Regions from separate parts of the Mucilaginibacter sp. GW821-FHT07G05 genome, predicted to be linked through region 2. Evidence: riboswitches for the same ligand, from Rfam matches in the RefSeq annotation. Region 2 holds a riboswitch; each other region holds the start of a gene.
The links. Region 2 has a riboswitch for cobalamin ahead of AC07NA_RS00025 (TonB-dependent receptor plug domain-containing protein). Riboswitches for the same ligand answer to the same signal wherever they lie in the genome.
Positions count from the first base shown of each region.

Region 1: it holds a riboswitch for cobalamin, as region 2 does, so the genes downstream of both, AC07NA_RS02870 (TonB-dependent receptor plug domain-containing protein) here and AC07NA_RS00025 (TonB-dependent receptor plug domain-containing protein) in region 2, are expected to answer to the same signal.
Region 3: it holds a riboswitch for cobalamin, as region 2 does, so the genes downstream of both, metE (5-methyltetrahydropteroyltriglutamate--homocysteine S-methyltransferase) here and AC07NA_RS00025 (TonB-dependent receptor plug domain-containing protein) in region 2, are expected to answer to the same signal.

Region 1 is NZ_JBWKQC010000001.1:697,009-703,334, reverse strand. It holds gene AC07NA_RS02885 (response regulator transcription factor) at 1-214, shown strand, start outside; gene AC07NA_RS02880 (SRPBCC family protein) at 268-1,017, opposite strand; gene AC07NA_RS02875 (DUF1572 family protein) at 1,124-1,570, opposite strand; cobalamin riboswitch at 1,702-1,907, shown strand; gene AC07NA_RS02870 (TonB-dependent receptor plug domain-containing protein) at 1,999-4,011, shown strand; gene AC07NA_RS02865 (YncE family protein) at 4,026-5,099, shown strand; gene AC07NA_RS02860 (DUF6580 family putative transport protein) at 5,159-5,731, shown strand; gene AC07NA_RS02855 (SIR2 family NAD-dependent protein deacylase) at 5,811-6,326, shown strand, end outside.
Region 2 is NZ_JBWKQC010000001.1:3,616-9,941, forward strand. It holds gene AC07NA_RS00020 (YncE family protein) at 1-411, opposite strand, end outside; gene AC07NA_RS00025 (TonB-dependent receptor plug domain-containing protein) at 411-2,498, opposite strand; cobalamin riboswitch at 2,601-2,799, opposite strand; gene AC07NA_RS00030 (hypothetical protein) at 2,903-3,382, opposite strand; gene AC07NA_RS00035 (DUF1801 domain-containing protein) at 3,406-3,774, opposite strand; gene AC07NA_RS00040 (aspartate/glutamate racemase family protein) at 3,899-4,558, shown strand; gene AC07NA_RS00045 (hypothetical protein) at 4,571-5,191, opposite strand; gene AC07NA_RS00050 (alpha-L-rhamnosidase) at 5,298-6,326, opposite strand, start outside.
Region 3 is NZ_JBWKQC010000001.1:773,019-779,344, forward strand. It holds gene AC07NA_RS03215 (OmpP1/FadL family transporter) at 1-1,418, shown strand, start outside; cobalamin riboswitch at 1,550-1,766, shown strand; gene metE (5-methyltetrahydropteroyltriglutamate--homocysteine S-methyltransferase) at 1,941-4,247, shown strand; gene AC07NA_RS03225 (acyl-CoA thioesterase) at 4,298-4,681, shown strand; gene AC07NA_RS03230 (MOSC domain-containing protein) at 4,763-5,602, shown strand; gene AC07NA_RS03235 (RrF2 family transcriptional regulator) at 5,705-6,142, shown strand.

The DNA.
Region 1 (6,326 bases), 690 kb from region 2:
TCGCCGTAACCTTGAGGCTTTTTCAACGCTGGGTAAACGTGAGAAAATAGTATTGAAACTGGTAGCTACCGGTAAATCATCACCCGAAATTGCCGATGAGCTATTTATATCGGCAGAAACTGTTCAAACCCATCGCCGTAATATTAAAATAAAGCTGGGCATATCAAATGTAATGGAGTTTGCAGAATACGCGCGGGCATTTGACCTGATATAACAAAAAAGCATGAACGTAAAAACGCCCATGCTTTTGCTGTAGTTGGATTCTTATTACGAGATCACTATAAAGGTTTCTTCGCCCTCACCATTAATAGTGCGGGGTTCATTATCGATATCCATATACTGTTTAAAGTTTTGTACGTCGGTATTTACCATGTTCTTAAATACTGGGTTTAATACATGGGCTATACTTGCGCCAAAGCCGCCTGCCGGTGGTTGGTATGATATCACCACATCAACCAGTGTGCCGCCATCTTCGGTATCACGGAAGCGAACCTTGCCTGCGTTGTCAATAATGGAATCGGGCAGCGAGCTCCAGCCGATCATGTAGCCGGGTTCATCTTTTACAATTTCAGCATCCCAGCTAACACGGGCCACATTGGTAGGTAATTTCAATACCCAGTGCGAACGTTTGTCGTCCAGTACTTCAACACTTTCAAGGTGTTTCATAAACAGGGGAAGGTTATCCAGCTTACGCCAAAAATCGTATACCTCGTAACGAGGCTTCGCTACTGTAAACGATGAACGTATATTGATATTCACGGCATCATCGGTAGTTGTTTTGCCCATTTTGGTGTATAATTCGCAATGGCCTGTAACACCACGGGTTAACAGATAGCCGCCAGCGCCAATTTTCAGGATACTTGAAAATGGCGATTTAAACAGATTCTTAAAACCCGAAAGACCCAGTTTAATACCACTTGCGATAGATATATATCGCTCGGGCCAGTTCAAATTTATAGGTTCATCGGTTGATTGGCCTTTGTAACGGTCGGTTACTGTTAGTGCTGTCGTTGTCATAATTTGTTACTTTAGGTAGTATGTAATTAAAACAGCATACATGGCGATGGGTTTTCTTTAAATGAAAATAATATAACCTTGTTTATAAAGTAAAGTATATTGACACTCAATTATCCAATAAGCGACGATGGTAGTTTATCTGCCCCAGGTGGTAACCTAAATGTATTGCCAAGTGAACAAAAAAGTATTCAGTCGAAACGTCTTTTAAATGTATCTCGGCCGGGTACTTTTCATTCAATTGCTCTTCCGAGATCATCTCAAAAGTATTCGCGATCATGATAATCGTTTTTTCTACCTTATCCACCAGTTCCACGCGCGGCACATCTTTCAGCGCAAATTCATCCACACGGTTCCTTACATAACCCGTTTTGCCAAATTCCGCGCCGATATAAGTGTTGAGGTTACCAACCAAATGTAAACAAAGGTTACCGGCAGAGTTTAATATGCTCTTTTCAATATACCATATCTTGTCCTCATTTTGGTAAGCTTCTATCTCTTGCTTTAACTTTTCAAGGTCGCGGATGATCAAATTTTTCAGCGTATCTTTTATCATATATCTATTATATGGCTTGTTTTAGTTAATTAATAACAATGCAAGATTGTTATTTTCTATCTTACTGTTGACATCGCATTCAAACTTTGCGTGATTTTTAGTAAACAATATTGATTTACCAATGCATATTGTACTTTTACAAATGCTTTGGTTTTAGCATGCGCACAATGTATGTTAAATTAAAAGGGAATACAGCGTAAATCTGTAACTGTCCCGCAGCTGTAAGCTCCGTTAAATTATTGCCCTGTTCAAATATGGTCACTGTTTGTAAGCAAACGGGAAGGCCGGGGTAAAAGAGGAGCATAGTCAGAAGACCTGCCATAGCACAATAATTATTCGAAGCTTTCGGGGATTGAAGCTTGAATGCGTGTAACGGCTTTTAAGCCTGTACCTGCTATTTTTTATCCCCATAATAAATTTGTCGCCAATTGAAAAGCACGGTGTATATCTGTAAACAAATACGGTTATCTAAATGGGTAGCACTGTTACTGGTATTGCACGGTGCCGATAGTTACGCGCAAACAGATACCACCAAAAAGCTGAAGGAAGTAAAAATCAATTCATCCGCGGCACCCAAAGTGCAAACACTTAGCCCGGCGCAGCATGTAACCGCCGCCGACTTTAAAAGATATAGTGCCTTTAACGTTGCCGATGCCGTACGCAATTTTGCAGGCGTAAATGTACGCGATTATGGGGGGATAGGCGGCTTAAAAACGGTATCGGTACGGAGTATGGGTGCTAACCACACCGCCGTGCTGTACGATGGCGTTCAACTTACCGATGCGCAAAACGGACAAATAGATCTTGGTAAATTCAACCTGAATAACGTACAGGAAATAGCCTTGTACAATGCCCAGCAACCTGAAATTTGCATGACTGCCCGCGCTTTCGCTTCGGCGAGTGTGTTGAGCATTAAAACGGTAAGACCAGGGTTATCTGTCGATAAACCCTACCAGGTACAGTTGGGATTAAAAGGAGGGAGTTTCGGGTTGATCAATCCTTACTTACAGTGGCAGCAGCGGATAAGTGATGACTGGTCGTTCATTGTTAACAGCTACTATCAAAAAGCCAACGGGCGCTATAAGTTTAAGGTGGATGATGATGCTTCAGATACTTTGGCCATCCGTAAAAACAGCGATATAACCACGCATCAAATTGATGGCGCTTTGTATTGGGCAAAATCAGATAGCAACCGTTTCCATATCCAGTTCAATTATTATAATAGCGAACGCGGTTTGCCCGGCGCGTTTATCTATTACGTAAACAACTCGTATCAGCGCCTGCGTAACGAAGATGTATTTGTGCAGGCAGGGTACGAGCGTGTTTTTACCAATGGCTTTCATTTGCTGTTAAATACAAAAGCTTCACGCGGTTATCAGCATTACCTCGATACATCTTTTGTGAACACTAAAGGCGAATTAAGCGAGCACTACACCCAGCGGGAAATTTACCAGTCGGCATCATTAGCTTACCGTATACTGCCGGAGTGGGAAGTTTCCTATTCTTTGGATGCATCCCTGGCTGATCTTAAATCTGACGTTTATGCTTATGCCTTTCCAACTCAATTGCAGTTATACAATGTATTGGCTACTGATGTAACGTTAGATAAGTGGCATTTGCAGGGCAATGTGTTGCACCGCTACATTGGTCAATCAGTTAAGGAAGGCAAGGCTCCGCCATCACGGTCGGCTTTTTTGCCAACACTGATGCTTTCGGTACAGCCTTTTAATAAACAAAACCTGCAATTGAGGGCATTTTACAAACGGATCTTCCGTAACCCTACTTTCTCCGAAGAATATTATTACACTACGCTACCCAGGGTCATTAAGCCCGAATACACCAATCAATACAACCTTGGTTTTACGTATAGTAAGGTGGTGAACAGCCTGATTGATTATATAACCTTTACTGCCGATGCTTACTACAACACTATAACAGATAAGATCATCTACCTGCCGGGGCGTTCGGCCGAAATACCGGCGGTGATCAATTTGGGCAAGGTGGATATAAAAGGACTGGATGTTAACCTGAAAAGTCAGCTAAACCTCGCGCAAAATTGCAAGGGCGTGTTCTCGGTTGCGTATACCTATCAACGTGCTCAAAACGTAACCAATCCGTCTGAGCGCATCTATCTCGATCAAATTCCGTATACACCAAAACATTTACTTTCGGCAAATGCGGGAGTGTTGTATAATAAGCTGGGCGTGTATTATAATCATACCTTTTCGTCGGTAAGGTATACCAGTAATAACATCCCTGAATACATGATACCTGCTTATAATATCAGTGATGCATCGGTAGTGTATAACTTTACTTATGGCAAGTTGCCGGTATCCTTATCTGCCGAAGCCAATAATTTATTGAATAAAAACTATTCGGTTATAAAGTATTATCCAATGCCGGGGCGATCGTTCAGGCTTACGTTTCAATTAACAATTTAATTCATATAAATAACATGAAAAATTTGAAGGTCAATTACTTAATTATTTCTATAGCGTTGTTAAGCGCACTATCATCATGCCGTAAAGGGAAGAATGATGTAGTGCCCGATCAGCCAACGGCGGAGCGTGCCGGGGTGTATATCTTAAACCAGGGCGGGAGCGATGGTAAGGGTTCATTAAGTTATTACGACTATACACAAAAGAATTTATCGGCAGATATATTTAACGACGCCAACGGCCGGGCGATAGGTAATACTCCTAACGATATGGCTACCTATGGCGCTAAAATGTATATCGTAGTAAACCGCTCGGGTACGGTAGAAGTGGTTAATCCTAAAAATGCCAAATCAATAAAGCAGATCAAATTTGAAGACAAGGGTGCTGCACGTGAAGTGCGTTACATCGTTTTTAATAAAAATAAAGCTTTTGTAAGTTGTACAGATGGTAATGTGGCTGTATTGGATACCGCTACGCTCACTATTGAAAAATACATAGCGGTAGGCCGTAACCCCGAACAAATGGCTATCAGCAACAATAAATTATATGTAGCCAATTCCGGCGGATACAGTTTCCCTAATTATGATAAAACAGTGTCAGTCATTGATTTGAATACGCTTACCGAAACAAAGAAGATAGAAGTACCCATTAACCCTGTAAGTGTAATCGCGGATGCTTACGGCGATGTTTATGTGGTATCTATGGGTAATTACACTGATGTTTCACCATCATTTACACGCATCAGTAGTGCTGCTGATAATGTAACCTCAACTGTTGAAACAAGTGTTGGTTACGGAAATGTAATAACCATCAATGGCGATTTAGCCTACATTATTGGCGGCGATGGTAAAATAAAAGTATACAATGTAAAAACGGAAGCAATAGTGACCGATAACTTTGTTATCGATGGCACCGCTATAGTTGCCCCTTATGCTATAGAAGCTGACAAGCAAACCGGCGAAGTATTTATTACCGATGCAAAGGATTACAGCATCGCGGGCGAGGTTTTTGCCTTTACTAAGGATGGGAAAAAGGAATACACGTTAGAGGTTGGCATAAGTCCGGGTAAAATATTGTTCATAAATAAGTAGTGGCCGGCTGTTTTCTATTTAAAGTATAAATGAGTAATTTCGCTTAATATTCTTTTAACATGTCGGTACAAAAAATGAATGCCCGTAATACGGTATTAATATTAATGATATTAGGTGCAGCAGCCATGCGCTTTGTTACCTATCAGGTGCCTTTCTTAAGCAATTTTACACCGGTAGGTGCCATAGCCCTATTTGGCGGTACGTACTTTACCGATAAATGGAAAGCCTATTTAGTGCCTTTAACCACACTTTTTATAAGTGATACGGTGATTAACTACCTGTATTCATCAAGGCTTGAAATTGACTACTCTTATTCGTTTTGGGTGTATTTAAGTTTTGCTATTATGGTGTTTATTGGCACCTTAATTAAAAAGGCGAGTGTTGTAAATGTAAGCTTGGCGTCATTGGCATCTGTAATCGTATTTTGGTTGCTTACCGATTTGCCATGGTTAATTCCGGGTATGTACCCTAATACTTTAGGAGGATATGCTACTTCTTTATACAACGCGATCCCTTTTCAACGTAATATGCTACTGGGCGATTTCGTTTTTGGGGCAATATTGTATGGCGGCTTTGAAATGGCTAAGAGCAAGTTCGAATACCTGCGCAGTCCGCGCGAGTTGGCTTTATAAAATTTATAAACAATATTTTTTGAAGCGACCGCCCAACAAAGCGGTCGCTTTTTTTGTGGCTAATATTTAACTTGGCAATATGAAAAACATAGTGATCCTTACTGGTGCGGGCATCAGCGCCGAAAGCGGTTTAAAAACATTCAGGGATAGCGACGGACTTTGGGAGGGGTACAATATACAGGACGTGGCCACGCCCGAAGCCTGGGACTGGAACCCTGTAATGGTGCAGGATTTTTATAATGAACGCCGTAAATCGGTATTAGCGGCATTGCCCAATGCAGCCCATTATGCGCTGGCCAGGCTGGAAGAGAAATATAAGGTTACTATCATCACCCAAAACATTGATGACCTGCACGAGCGCGCCGGTTCAACCAATGTGGTGCACCTGCATGGCATCATCACCCGGTCGCAAAGCAGCATCGATTCAAAGCTTACTTACCCCATTAACGGCTGGGAATTGAAGATGGGAGAGCTTTGCGAATTAGGCTCGCAATTGCGTGCCCATGTAGTGTGGTTTGGTGAAGATGTGCCGATGATTGAAGAAGCCGCGAAAATATGTACCGCTGCCGATATCTTTATTTTGATAGGTACTTCG
Region 2 (6,326 bases):
GTTGATAATGTCTATCTTCTTGATGCTCTTGGAGGTCTTTACATCGAGAATTTCCAGCTTGTTGGATACGTTAACCACCACGTACAGCTTTGAGCCATAAACGCCTATATCATTACCCACATCGCCCAAGCCCTTCACTACCGATGGGTTAGCCTGACCATAAATGTTTTTGCGGTATATCCCGGTTGTAAAATCAACATAATCTAACGAGGCCTTGTTCATGTTCATGTTGCCCTCGTTAAGCAGGTACATACCTTTAAGTGTGTTGGCCGGGTCGGGGGTAAACAGGGTGGTTTCCTGCTCGGGGGTAACGGTATGCTCTTTACGGCAGGCGCTCATCAGCGTTAGCGACAACAACACTGCAAGCAGGTAGGTATACCGGCGTAATACGTTGTTATATTTCATCATCATTACAGATCAATACTCATTTTAAAACGGTAGAAACGCCTCGGCATCGGGAAGTTTTGCACGATGTAGCGGTCCTGGTTAAGTACATTATTTATTTCGGCAGAGAGTTTCAGGTTGTGTTTGTACAGCGGGGTATTATAAGCTATGGCCACATCGTGGGTATACCAGGGTTCCATGTAGTTTTCGTTACCATTGGCGGCATTGCTTTTTTGGCTGTAACGCGAACCGGTGTACAGATAACTGTAATTGAAAGTCCATTTGCGCCAATCGACACCCAACAGCAACGAGACGCTATGCAGCGGGATATAGGGCACGTAATAAGTTTCAGTCTCGGTTACATCAAGTGCCTGCTGATAGGTGTAGTTAAGCCCTGCATTTAACATAACCGTGCGCGATAGTTGCCATGTGCTTTGGGTGTTTAACTCCAGGCCCTTAATATTCACTACACCAATGTTATACATCGTCCACCGGAAGAGATTTGCCGTGGGGATGGCTACAATTTTATCGGTTACCCGGTTATAATAGGCATCGGTTTGTATGGATATTTCCTTTAAAATAAACCCGCTCACCGGCAGGTTGTAGGTGAAGCCAATGTTATATTGTTTGGCACGTTCGGGCTTTAGCAGCGCGTTGCCCACAACGTTATAATAGAGATCGTTAAAGGTAGGCATCCGGAAAATGCTTTTGTAAAAAGCCCTCAATAGTAGGCCGGTGTTTTCAAATGGCTGCCAGGTAGCTGTAAAGGCTGGGGTGTATTCCTGCTTGTTACCTGCCGATACAAACTGCTTTACTTGATCGTTTATAAAAGTACCCAACAAGGTTGCTTGCAGGTTTGCCCTGCCCAGGCGCAGTTGTGTAGCAAAGGCGGTAAGCAAAGTAATGCGGGTAGGGTAAGCAAAGTGATCCAGATCGGCATCAAGCTTATTCCACTGGTAATCGACAGATAAAACGAACTTCCAGTTATTGGTAACGCGGTACTGGCTGGCGGCAGAAAGGTATACTTCCTGCTGCTGAAAATTGTTCTCTAAAAGACTGGTATCCGTTCTGATTACAGGCGGCGCTTCCGGATCGAGGTAGCGCGTATTATCGTGCGCGTACTTGGCATTGAGCAGTAGGCTGTAATGTTTGCTGAATGCATGGCGATAATTGCCTTGTACAAAAAAGTTATCGTCCCATTGGCGTTGGGTGTAGTTGAATTTATTGCCTATGATAGGTCCCGGTAAACCACGTGCCGAATGGTAATAATAGGTTTTTGCCGACCATGTTGTACTGTCGGCAATCTTTCCGTTGAAGCCTCCTTCCAATCGCAGGGCGTACACATCGGTATTGTTTCGTACGGCGGTGGTATCGTACACGCTGTTGGTTTCCCTAAACTTGTAGCGGCCATCGGCTTTGGTGAGTTCGGCGCTGATGTTACTGCTTACGTTGCTGTTCAGCTTTTGCTGCCATAGTATAGATGGATTAATCAACCCGAAGGAACCACTTTTGAAACCGGCTTTCAGTTTGGTATGTTCACCTGCGTTAAATTGCGGCTGTTTGGATTGAATGTACAAAGCACTGGCCGACGAAAAACCTTTTGCGGGTTGAAAAAGGTCGCTGTTTTGCCCGTTATAAAGGGAGATCTCGTCAATATTATCCAACGAAAATTTACCAAGGTCAACCTGCCCGTTTTGGGCGTTGCCTACCTGTACGCCATCGTAAAACACTGCTGTGTGGTTGCTGCCCAAACTACGCACGTTAACGGTTTTTAAGCCGCCGATGCCGCCGTAGTCTTTTATCTGTACACCGGTAAAAAAACGAATGGCGTCACCCACCGAAAAACTGTTCAGGCGTTCTAACTGCGCGCCTTTAAGGGTTTGTAATGGGGTGGGCGATGTGTTACGGTCGTTTTTATTGATGCCGCGGATATCAACCTGGTTGAGCAAACGGCCTTTGGTAGTGTCCCTGCGGGTGGTATCATTTACAGTAGCGTTTTGGGCCGATGCAAAAGGGCAAAACAATAGCATGCCCATTGTAAATACAAGGGCGAAACATAAGCCAAAACTGCAGTGAACGCGCTTCAACAGCGTGTTACGTACTGATAATTCCATTGTGTGTTGTGAGTTAATTACCCACAGCAAACCGAATTGGTACACCTAAAAATGAAATACACGAAAAGTATTCTCATTCCAGCTTCTATCCGCGAAAGCTATGAAATAGTAAAGCTTGAGGCAGGTATTCTGACTTGCTCCCCTTGTCCGTCTTCCCATGCGCGGCAGCGCACAGTGACTTAAGAATGGACTTTGGTTGTATGGAGCTTACAGCTGCGGGACAGTTCCGGATTTACACCGGATTCCCTTTTAATCCTGATACTAAAAAATTGTACAGGGAACCAAAAGCGCTGCAAATCTACATAAATATTGGTGATTTTGTAAGGCAATTATCGATGGAGAAGGAAATCGCCCATTCGTAATGCCGGGTAAATATGTTGATTAGGCAAGGGTTTATAGCGTAATCAACTCTTCTTTAACACCGATTTTATTAATCCGCCCACAATGTTAAGTATCCCGATAAACTGACTTGTAATAAATACTATAAACGCAATAAGTGATACAATTCTCAGTGTGTTTACAACCAAGCTTAATTTTTCAAAATAATCAGGTGAATCCATTTGGCTTTCGGGGGCACGCCACGTTGGATTTATTAATATTAAATAAGCTATTACGGGTAAAAGAGTTCCAATTGCATGTAACCATGTAAGTGCGTTAGATAGCGCCCGCCTTTTAATTATTAGATAAATACTCCATGTTAGTATCAAATACAAGGTAAATCCTATATAAACAACCGAACCGGAAATAACGAAATAGGTATCATGTATATTGATATCGAAGGTGTTAGCTATTGCTGAGAAATATAAGATCGGTACGATTAGCACACTTATAATAAACAGATTATAGGGCCTTGCTTTAAGATTTAAAATTCCTGTGCTGCTCATTTTCAGTTGGTTCAGGTTAAGCTTTATTTTATAAAGATAACCCCATTTCTGTAAAGATCAAGCGCTTGCTGTAAGATGTCTTCGATGGTGGTTATTGGCAAATCCTGCTCCGCATCAAACAGCATGATCTTCATTCGCGAACGCTTTTCGATGATGAGTTCGGGATGTTCTAAACGTTTGCCTTCTACTATGCCTATGTAAGGCTGCCCGTACTTTTTGTGTACCCACAGGTAGCAAAATATTTTTCCCTTATAACAAAAGAAAGGTATCCCGTATTTCCAGGCGGTGGTGATAAGCGGATCTTGCTTTAGTATGATCTCTCGCAAGGTCAGTAAACACCCTTTTATGGGCTCATCTTTTTGGAGATAGAAGTTATCGGCTGCGTTTATCATGGCTAATTAAAATGCAATATAAAGGTCATTATCAGTACACGTTATAAATATCTGTTTTAGTTTGCAATGCGGTCTTGCTAATATTGCATTCTATGAAAACTCTCGGACTTATAGGTGGTACCAGTTGGTATCAACGGTTGATTATTACAGGCACATCAATCAAGGTGTTAATGATATACTGGGCGGTGTAAATGCAGCGCAACTGGCCTTATACTCTTTTAACTATGCCGATATTGTTCGTAACAACAACGCCAACGACTGGGATAGTACACGTACTATGCTGATCGACGCCGGGATCAACCTGAAGAACAGCGGGGCGCAGGCACTGGTACTTTGCGCCAATACCATGCACCTTTTAGCGCACGATGTTGAACTGGCAGTGGATCTGCCAGTGATTCATATCGCGGTGGCAACAGCTAAAGAGATAAACAAGCAAAATATTACCAAAGTTGGCCTGCTGGGTACAAAATTCACCATGGAGCGCGAATTCTTTACCGACAAATTGAAAGATGCCGGTATTGAAACGCTGATACCCGACGAAGCAGACCGCGATTTTATTCACCATACTATAGGTGAGGAGCTGGGTAAAGGCCTCATTCTCCCCGAAACTAAACAATACTACCTCAACGTAATTGATAAACTGGTAACCCAGGGCGCGCAAGGTATTATATTGGGCTGTACTGAAATACCGCTGCTTATCAGTAATGAAGATACCAATTTGCCCTTATTCGATACGCTGCTTATTCATTCCAAAGCTGCTGTTGAATTTGCTTTAGGCGAATGAGTTATAATTAGGCTATTTAACATATTTATATACCGCTTCAGATAATTTATTGATGGTATTCACCAAGCCCTTTAATATGCCATATTGGGGTGCATGGGGCGTGAAGTTTTCAAGGTAATAATGCGGTGCGTAAAATCTTAGAAAGGTTATTTTTCCATCGTTTAATAAGGCAAGGTGAAAGGTGGGATGGTGTTGAGGTTCATGATATACTGATATGATATTTTTTCTTTTCTTTACTTCAATACTTTCCGGCAATTTATCTAATGCTTCCTGATTGTAATAATATGCCGAATCAATTTTAAGTGCTTTTAATACAGAGTCGGCTTGTGCTGGTTTAAGTAAAGCCGATTTAAATGTGAGCTTGTATGGAGTCATTATATGCTCCTCATTGTAATTGATTTTGGCTAAATACCATTGCTTATTCTGCTGAATTATACAGCGGAAACTACCTTCATAGCCATCCTTATAAGCCGTACCCCATTCAATTAGCGCGTAATCAAAATTGTTCGATTGTATAAAATCAGTTACCGAATTTTCCCCATAATGCAGTTTTTTATCGTTGTTTAATATGAGCTGGCCGAAACACCAGTTGATAGATGTGAAAATGATAAGTACAGTTAAAAAAGGTTTCATGAGGTTCAGGTGATTTAAAAGTGAAAATAAGTAATAATCACAATCCTCGCAAAATAAGAAAGGGCGGTGATACTTCACCGCCCTTTCAAAATATTGATGCGTTACTTTACTTTATCTCAAAAGTATACGTTCCGGCTTCTACCTTGTACAGTTTGGTATCGGCAGCGAAATCGGTGGTGCTTACTGCTTTGTTGTTCAGGTACACCTGCTGACCCGCTGTTACCGGGAAATAAATAGTAGCGGTTGAGTTGGCCGGTACTACAGCAGTATAACTAACGCCCTTGCCTTTACGTCTCCACGATGAGGTGATCTTTCCGAAAGGCCCCGTATGCGACGACTCATAGTTTTGCAGATTAGGTACAAAATGTGGTTTCAGCAATACGTTTTTAAAACCAGGTTGTGTTTCATCAGGGAAAATACCGCCAATGCCTTTGTACAGCCACGCGCCAATTTCGCCGAACATGATGTGATTGAGCGATATATCATATTTCGATTTGATGTTCCAGTTTTCGTAAAGCGTGGTAGCACCGTTCACAATCCACCAACCCCATGATGGGAAATCTTCCTGCGAAGCCACTTTGTAAGCAACATCGGTGTAGCCGTTCTGTCCAAGCGCGTTCAAAATAGCCTTCGTTCCCAGTAACCCCACATCCAAATGGAACTTGTCAAATTCTACACGTTTGGCCAGGTTGGCAGCCACCTGCGGTTTTACTTCAGCAGGCACTAAGCCCCAATATAATGGTACGCTCAATTCGGTTTGTGTACCTGCACCGTACAGGTTGGTGGCAGGGTTGAGGTATTTGGCGTTTACAGCGTTTTTGATCTTTTGCGCCAGTTTTTCATACTTTTCAGCATCGGCGGTTTTGCCTAATAGGGCGGCTGTTTTTGATAGTATGGTGGCATCGGCAAAGTAGTAGGCCGATGAAGTAAGCTCAACCGGAGATTTTGATTTTACCGGTACCCAGTCGCCAAGCCCCCAGGTGGTTAGTCCGGTTGGGTATTGCTCGTCAATATGGTCAACGTAACGTTTAATGTTGTCGTAGTTGTCGCTTAATATTTTGCTGTCGCCATAAAATAAATAAATGTTCCATGGTATAACGGCGATGGTGCTGGTCCAATCAGGGCCATTACCCCA
Region 3 (6,326 bases), 770 kb from region 2:
CCCAATATTCGCAGGATGCTATCCGTTTTTCGCAAACATTAAACGGGTCTACCGCGCGTATAAAGGCAATTGGTGGTGCTGGTACCGCGATAGGCGGCGATTTAAGTTCGGTAAGTGGCAATCCTGCAGGTTTAGGTTTCTTTACCAAATCAGAAATCAGCCTTACGCCTGAATATGATATGCAAAAAACCAAGGCAACTTATTTAGGCAGTAACATGTCGGATAAGAAAAATACAGGGAACCTTAACAATGTTGCCGCGGTATTTTACTCGCGCCTTAATAATAGCAATGCCGATAAAACTAAAGGTTGGCTAAGCGTTAACTTTGGTTTAGGCTACGCCCGTACTAACGATTTTTACGAAAACGTAAGCTACGGTGCCAATAACAACGCCAGCTCAATAAGTGATTATTATGCTAACAGGGCCAATAACAGCGCTGATGACTTGTTAGGCGATTGGGCTTACAGACAAAAACTGATAGATCTTTATTCGGTAGGCGCTAATAGTTCTGAATACCGCAGTAACGTTATTGCCGGTGGCAACAATAATGTAATGCAGAATGGAACGATAACCCGTACGGGCAGTCAATCGGAATTTAACCTGGCTTTGGGTGCTAATTACAGTAACAAGTTATATATTGGTGGCGCTATCGGTATTGCCAGCATCAGGTATAACTCAACCACCAGTTTTATTGAAAACGGTGATGTTTCCTTACTTGAAAACGGCAACGATGTAACCCATAACTTTACTTCGGTATTTACACAAGACCAGTATACTAAAGGAACAGGCGTAAACCTGAAATTAGGTATGATCTATAAGCCGGTTGAAGCTGTAAGGTTAGGTTTTAACTTCACCTCACCAACTTGGTATAACATGCAGGATTCTTACGCCGAGCGTTTAGATACCCGCATAATAGGTTCAAATACTTTCCAGGACGGTGAAAATTATCCTTTAGAATACGATTTCCGTACACCGTTAAAAGTAGCCGGTGGTTTAGCCGTGTTCATCAAACAATTCGGTTTTATATCGGGCGATGTGGAGTATGTTGATTATTCATCGGCCAAGTTGATGAGTAACGACAGCTACAGCAGTACCGATGATAATAATAACATCAAGAGCTTGTATAAAGGTACTGTTAACGCGCACGTTGGTGCTGAAGCACGTTTAAGCAGCTTTGCTTATCTGCGTGGAGGTTATGGCGTACAAGGCAACCCTAACAGGGGCGATTTTGGTTCGTCAATTAAAACTGCTTCAGGCGGTATAGGTTTCCGTTCGGGTCCTTATTCTGTTGATGCCACCTACGCGCATATAACAGGTTCACAAACCATATATCCTTACGAAATTGGCGATGCAAGCCCTGCGTCATTCTTGAAAAAGACTAACGATAATTTATATCTTACTTTATCGTACAGGTTCTAAAATACTTATAACTAAAAATTTAAAGGCTCGCTGTGTACTACAGCGAGCCTTTTTTGTAAGTACTTACCTATTCGCTATTGATTGGTAAAAGCTAAACGGATATATTTGCCACGAAACGTTCTTTACAAGAAAAATCTTCCAGCAACAGAGGTTACCGGTTAATTCCGGTATTAAAAAGGAACCGTGTGTAAATCACGGGCTGTCGCGCAACTGTAAGTTTTAACGGGTTTGGGCTTATATCCTATCCCCGTAATTGTTAAATACTATGTCACTGTTTGCCCCTGCGCAAATGGGAAGGCCTTTAATAATAAAACAAGCCAGGATACTTGCCACTGCTGTAAAAAAGACAATGCTTTCGCGATTGAAGCTTAGTCAACGGACTTACCCGGAACCTTTATGGCGCCCAACAATTGGGGTGCTGTATGCTGCCGTGTAGCCGTTTCTATCCCAAATTACCGAAAGCATACCGAAAACGTAAGGAGCATTAAAATCAATTTAATGTTTAACTAAAGTTTTATGCGTATGCTCAAAAACAACCTCGGCTACCCACGTATGGGCAGCCACCGACAACTCAAAAAAGCCTGCGAGCAGTATTGGTCAGGCAAAATTGATCAGAAAGAACTTAACCTGGTAGCACGCAAAATCAGGGAAGAAAACTGGCAATTACAGCTCAATTCGGGTATCGACCTGGTACCTTGTAACGATTTTAGCTATTACGATCAGGTGCTTGATATGAGCCTGCTGCTTGGAGCGATACCAACACGGTATACACCTGTGCTATCGTCCGTTTCTAACAACAATGAGCTCGACCTGTACTTTGCTATGGCACGTGGTTATCAAAAAGACGGGCTGGATATTACCGCCATGGAAATGACCAAATGGTTTGATACCAATTACCATTACATAGTACCCGAATTTACGGCTGATCAACAATTCAAGGTATTTTCAGAGAAAATTTATGCCGAATACAACCATGCCCGCCAAATTGCAGGCAAGGCGGCTAAACCTGTTCTGTTAGGCCCGGTATCGTACCTGTTGGCGGGTAAAGAAAAAGAAAGCGGCTTTGAAAAGATCGATCTGATTAAAAAACTGGTACCCGTGTATGTTGAGGTAATTAACCAGCTAAAAAGCTATGGCGCTACATGGATACAACTGGATGAACCTTTCCTTTCGTTAGATTTAAGCAAGAAAGAAAAGGAAGCTTACATATACGCCTACAAAGAAATTGCCAAACAATGCAATGGCGTAAAGCTTTTAGTAGCCACTTATTTTGAAGGCCTGCTTGATAATACCCAGCTTGCCGTTAACCTGCCTGTCGATGCCTTGCATATTGACCTGGTAAGGGCTCCGCAACAACTGGAAGAAGTATTAGCCCTGGTACCCGATAAACTCATACTGTCATTAGGTGTGGTTGATGGCCGTAACGTTTGGAAAAACAACTATACTCAATCGCTGGTGCTGATTAATCAAGCTGTTGAAGCCATTGGTGCCGACAGGGTGATGGTAGCGCCATCGTGCTCGTTATTACATACGCCTTTCGATCTTGACCAGGAAACCGAGATCCATCCGCAAATTAAAAACTGGATGGCCTTTGCCAAACAAAAACTGCACGAAGTGCAGGAACTGCACCAGATAGCCAACGGCAATACCGAACTGTTAACTGCTAATCAGCAGGCTATAGCGGCACGTCAAAAATCTACCTTAATACATAAAGCTACCGTGAAAGACCGCGTGGCGGCTATTACCGATAGTGATGCCGAACGTAAAAGCGCGTTCCCGGTACGTCAGCAATTGCAGCAGCAGCGCTTTAAACTCCCACTCTTCCCTACAACTACCATTGGATCGTTTCCCCAAACTGATGATATCCGTCAGTTAAGGGCAAAACTAAAAAAACAGGAGATAACCGCTGAACAATACGATGCTGCTATTGAACAGGCCATTATTGCCGCCATACGCTGGCAGGAAGAAATTGGCCTTGACGTACTGGTGCACGGCGAATTTGAACGTAACGACATGGTAGAATACTTTGGTGAAAGGCTGGATGGTTTTCTGTTTACCAAGAATGGCTGGGTACAAAGCTATGGCAGCAGGTGCGTTAAGCCACCGGTTATTTATGGCGATGTTAGTCGCCCGGAGGATATGACCGTGCGCTGGAGCAGCTTTGCCCAACAACAAACCGACAGATTGATGAAAGGCATGCTTACGGGCCCTATCACCATTTTGCAATGGTCGTTCGTGCGCGATGATCAGCCGCGTTCGGTAACAACCAATCAAATTGCTTTAGCTATCCGCGATGAAGTGGTAGCGCTTGAAAAAGCAGGCATAGGCGTAATACAAATTGACGAACCCGCAGTGCGCGAAGGTTTGCCACTGCGCAAAGCCGACTGGCCTGCTTACCTTGATTGGGCTATCCGCGCGTTCCGCATTTCGGCAAGTGGCGTGCAGGATGAAACGCAGATTCACACCCACATGTGTTACAGCGAGTTTAATGATATTATCACCAACATTGCTGCCATGGATGCCGACGTGATCACGATAGAAACCTCACGCTCGCAAATGGAACTGCTGAACGCTTTTTCAAACTTTGAGTACCCTAACGAAATTGGCCCCGGTGTATATGATATACATTCGCCAAGGGTACCCACAACTGATGAAATGGTAAGCCTGCTTGAAAAAGCGGCTACGCTGTTACCTGTACAAAACCTATGGGTAAACCCCGATTGCGGCCTAAAAACCCGCAAATGGCCCGAAACCCAACAGGCGCTTAAAAACATGGTTGACGCTGCCAAACAGGCCCGCGAAAAAACCACACAGCCCGAAACTGTTTAATTTTACAATACCGTGCACCCCAAGTGCACGGTATTTTTACCTTTGCGCCCATGGATATTGAAGAAAGAATACAACAATCAGAAACAAGAGTTTTTAAAGCAGTTTTCCCTAATACAACCAACCATTACGATACCTTATTTGGCGGCATGGCCATGCAACTGATGGACGAGGTAGCTTTTATAGCCGCAACACGCTTCAGTCGCCGCAGGGTGGTTACCGTATCTTCAGACCGTATCGACTTCAACAAATCCATCCCGGCAGGTACCATTATTGAATTGGTAGCCCGTGTAATACATGTAGGTAATACCAGTTTAAAGGTATCGGTAGATATTTATATTGAAGAAATGTATTCGGAGTTTCGCGAGAAAGCCATCACCGGCACGTTTACCCTTGTGGCGGTTGATGAGCATAAGAATCCGGTAAAGGTGATATAAATTGTCAACTTAAGGCTAATGAACGCTAATAAAAACAATTGTGTTTGATATTTTTACATCTTAAATAATATCAACCCGAACATGCTTAGCATAAGCGCCATATACATCTATCCTATCAAGTCGTTAGGCGGAATTTCACTCAACAGCTCCGTGGTAACAGATCGCGGACTGGAGCATGATCGCCGCTGGATGTTGGTAGATGCCAATAACCGCTTTGTATCGCAACGTGAGTTTCATCAAATGGCTTTATTGGGTGTAAGTATTGAGGATACAGGCTTGCGCGTTACCCACAAAACCACAGGAGAAAACGTTTTTATCCCTTTTGTTCCTGTAGTTAACGAAAGCTGCGAGGTGACTGTTTGGGATGATACCTGTAGCGCTGTTTATGTAAGTGATGAAGTTGACGACTGGTTTAGTAAAGTATTGGAGATAAGCTGCCGCCTGGTGTACATGCCCGATGATAGCCACCGCAAAACCGACGAAAAGTATACCAGCGATGGGGAGATCACTTCTTTTTCAGATGGCTATCCTTTCCTGCTCATCGGCCAGGCATCGCTTGATGACCTGAACAGCCGGATTGATGAAGTATTACCAATGGATCGCTTCCGGCCTAATATCGTATTCACCGGCGGAGCGCCTTACCATGAAGATATATTGAAAAGTTTTAACATTAATGGCATCAACTTTTTTGGTGTAAAGCTTTGTGCCCGCTGCGTAATGACCACCATTGACCAAAACACTGCCGAAAAAGGCAAACAACCGCTAAAGGCATTGGCGGGTTATCGTAATAAAAATAAAAAAATACTCTTCGGCCAAAACATCGTACACAAAGGTAAAGGCGCTATCAGCGTGGGCGATACGCTCGAAAATATCACCCTGCATAATGAAGAACGTTTTTTGGTAAACGTATCCCCGGCATAACCGCGTATAAAACAAACTGACAGGGTATTGAGTTTTCTTTATACTTTTTAGTCTATGTAGTACGTATTCTTTATATATCTTTGCAAATTGTATCTTTAGACGATGCTATCGAAAAAAACAAAGTACGCTATTAAAGCATTAGTTATCCTGGGTAAGAACATGGATAAGCCACCAATGCAAATATCAAAAATTGCAGAGGAGGAAAAAATACCGAAAAAGTTTCTGGAACAAATACTGCTCGACCTGCGCAACGCGGGCTTTTTGTATAGCAAAAAGGGAGCCGGTGGCGGTTATAGTCTTAACAAAGACCCGAAAGACATTTACTTAGTAAGCATAATGCGTATTACCGATGGCCCTATCGCTATGGTACCCTGCGCCAGCCTTAACTTTTATCACAAATGCGATGAATGCCACCAGGAAACTACCTGCGGCATACGCGATGTGTTTATTGAGGTACGCGATGCTACACTGAAAGTACTTTCGGAAACCAGTATTGCCGATGTAATTTCGAGAGAGACAACGCTGATAGACAAGATCTAAGCACAGCTATTGATATGGGACAATCTCATATCAATGCAATTTTGAAATATATACTACAATTTCGGTGTAGTATATATATATTTGTAACATTAGATGGCCTTAAATGAAACAAAATATTGCAATATAATGCTGTGGTGCTGTACTGCACATGGCAATTTATGGCTGTAAGTATATAAGATAATAA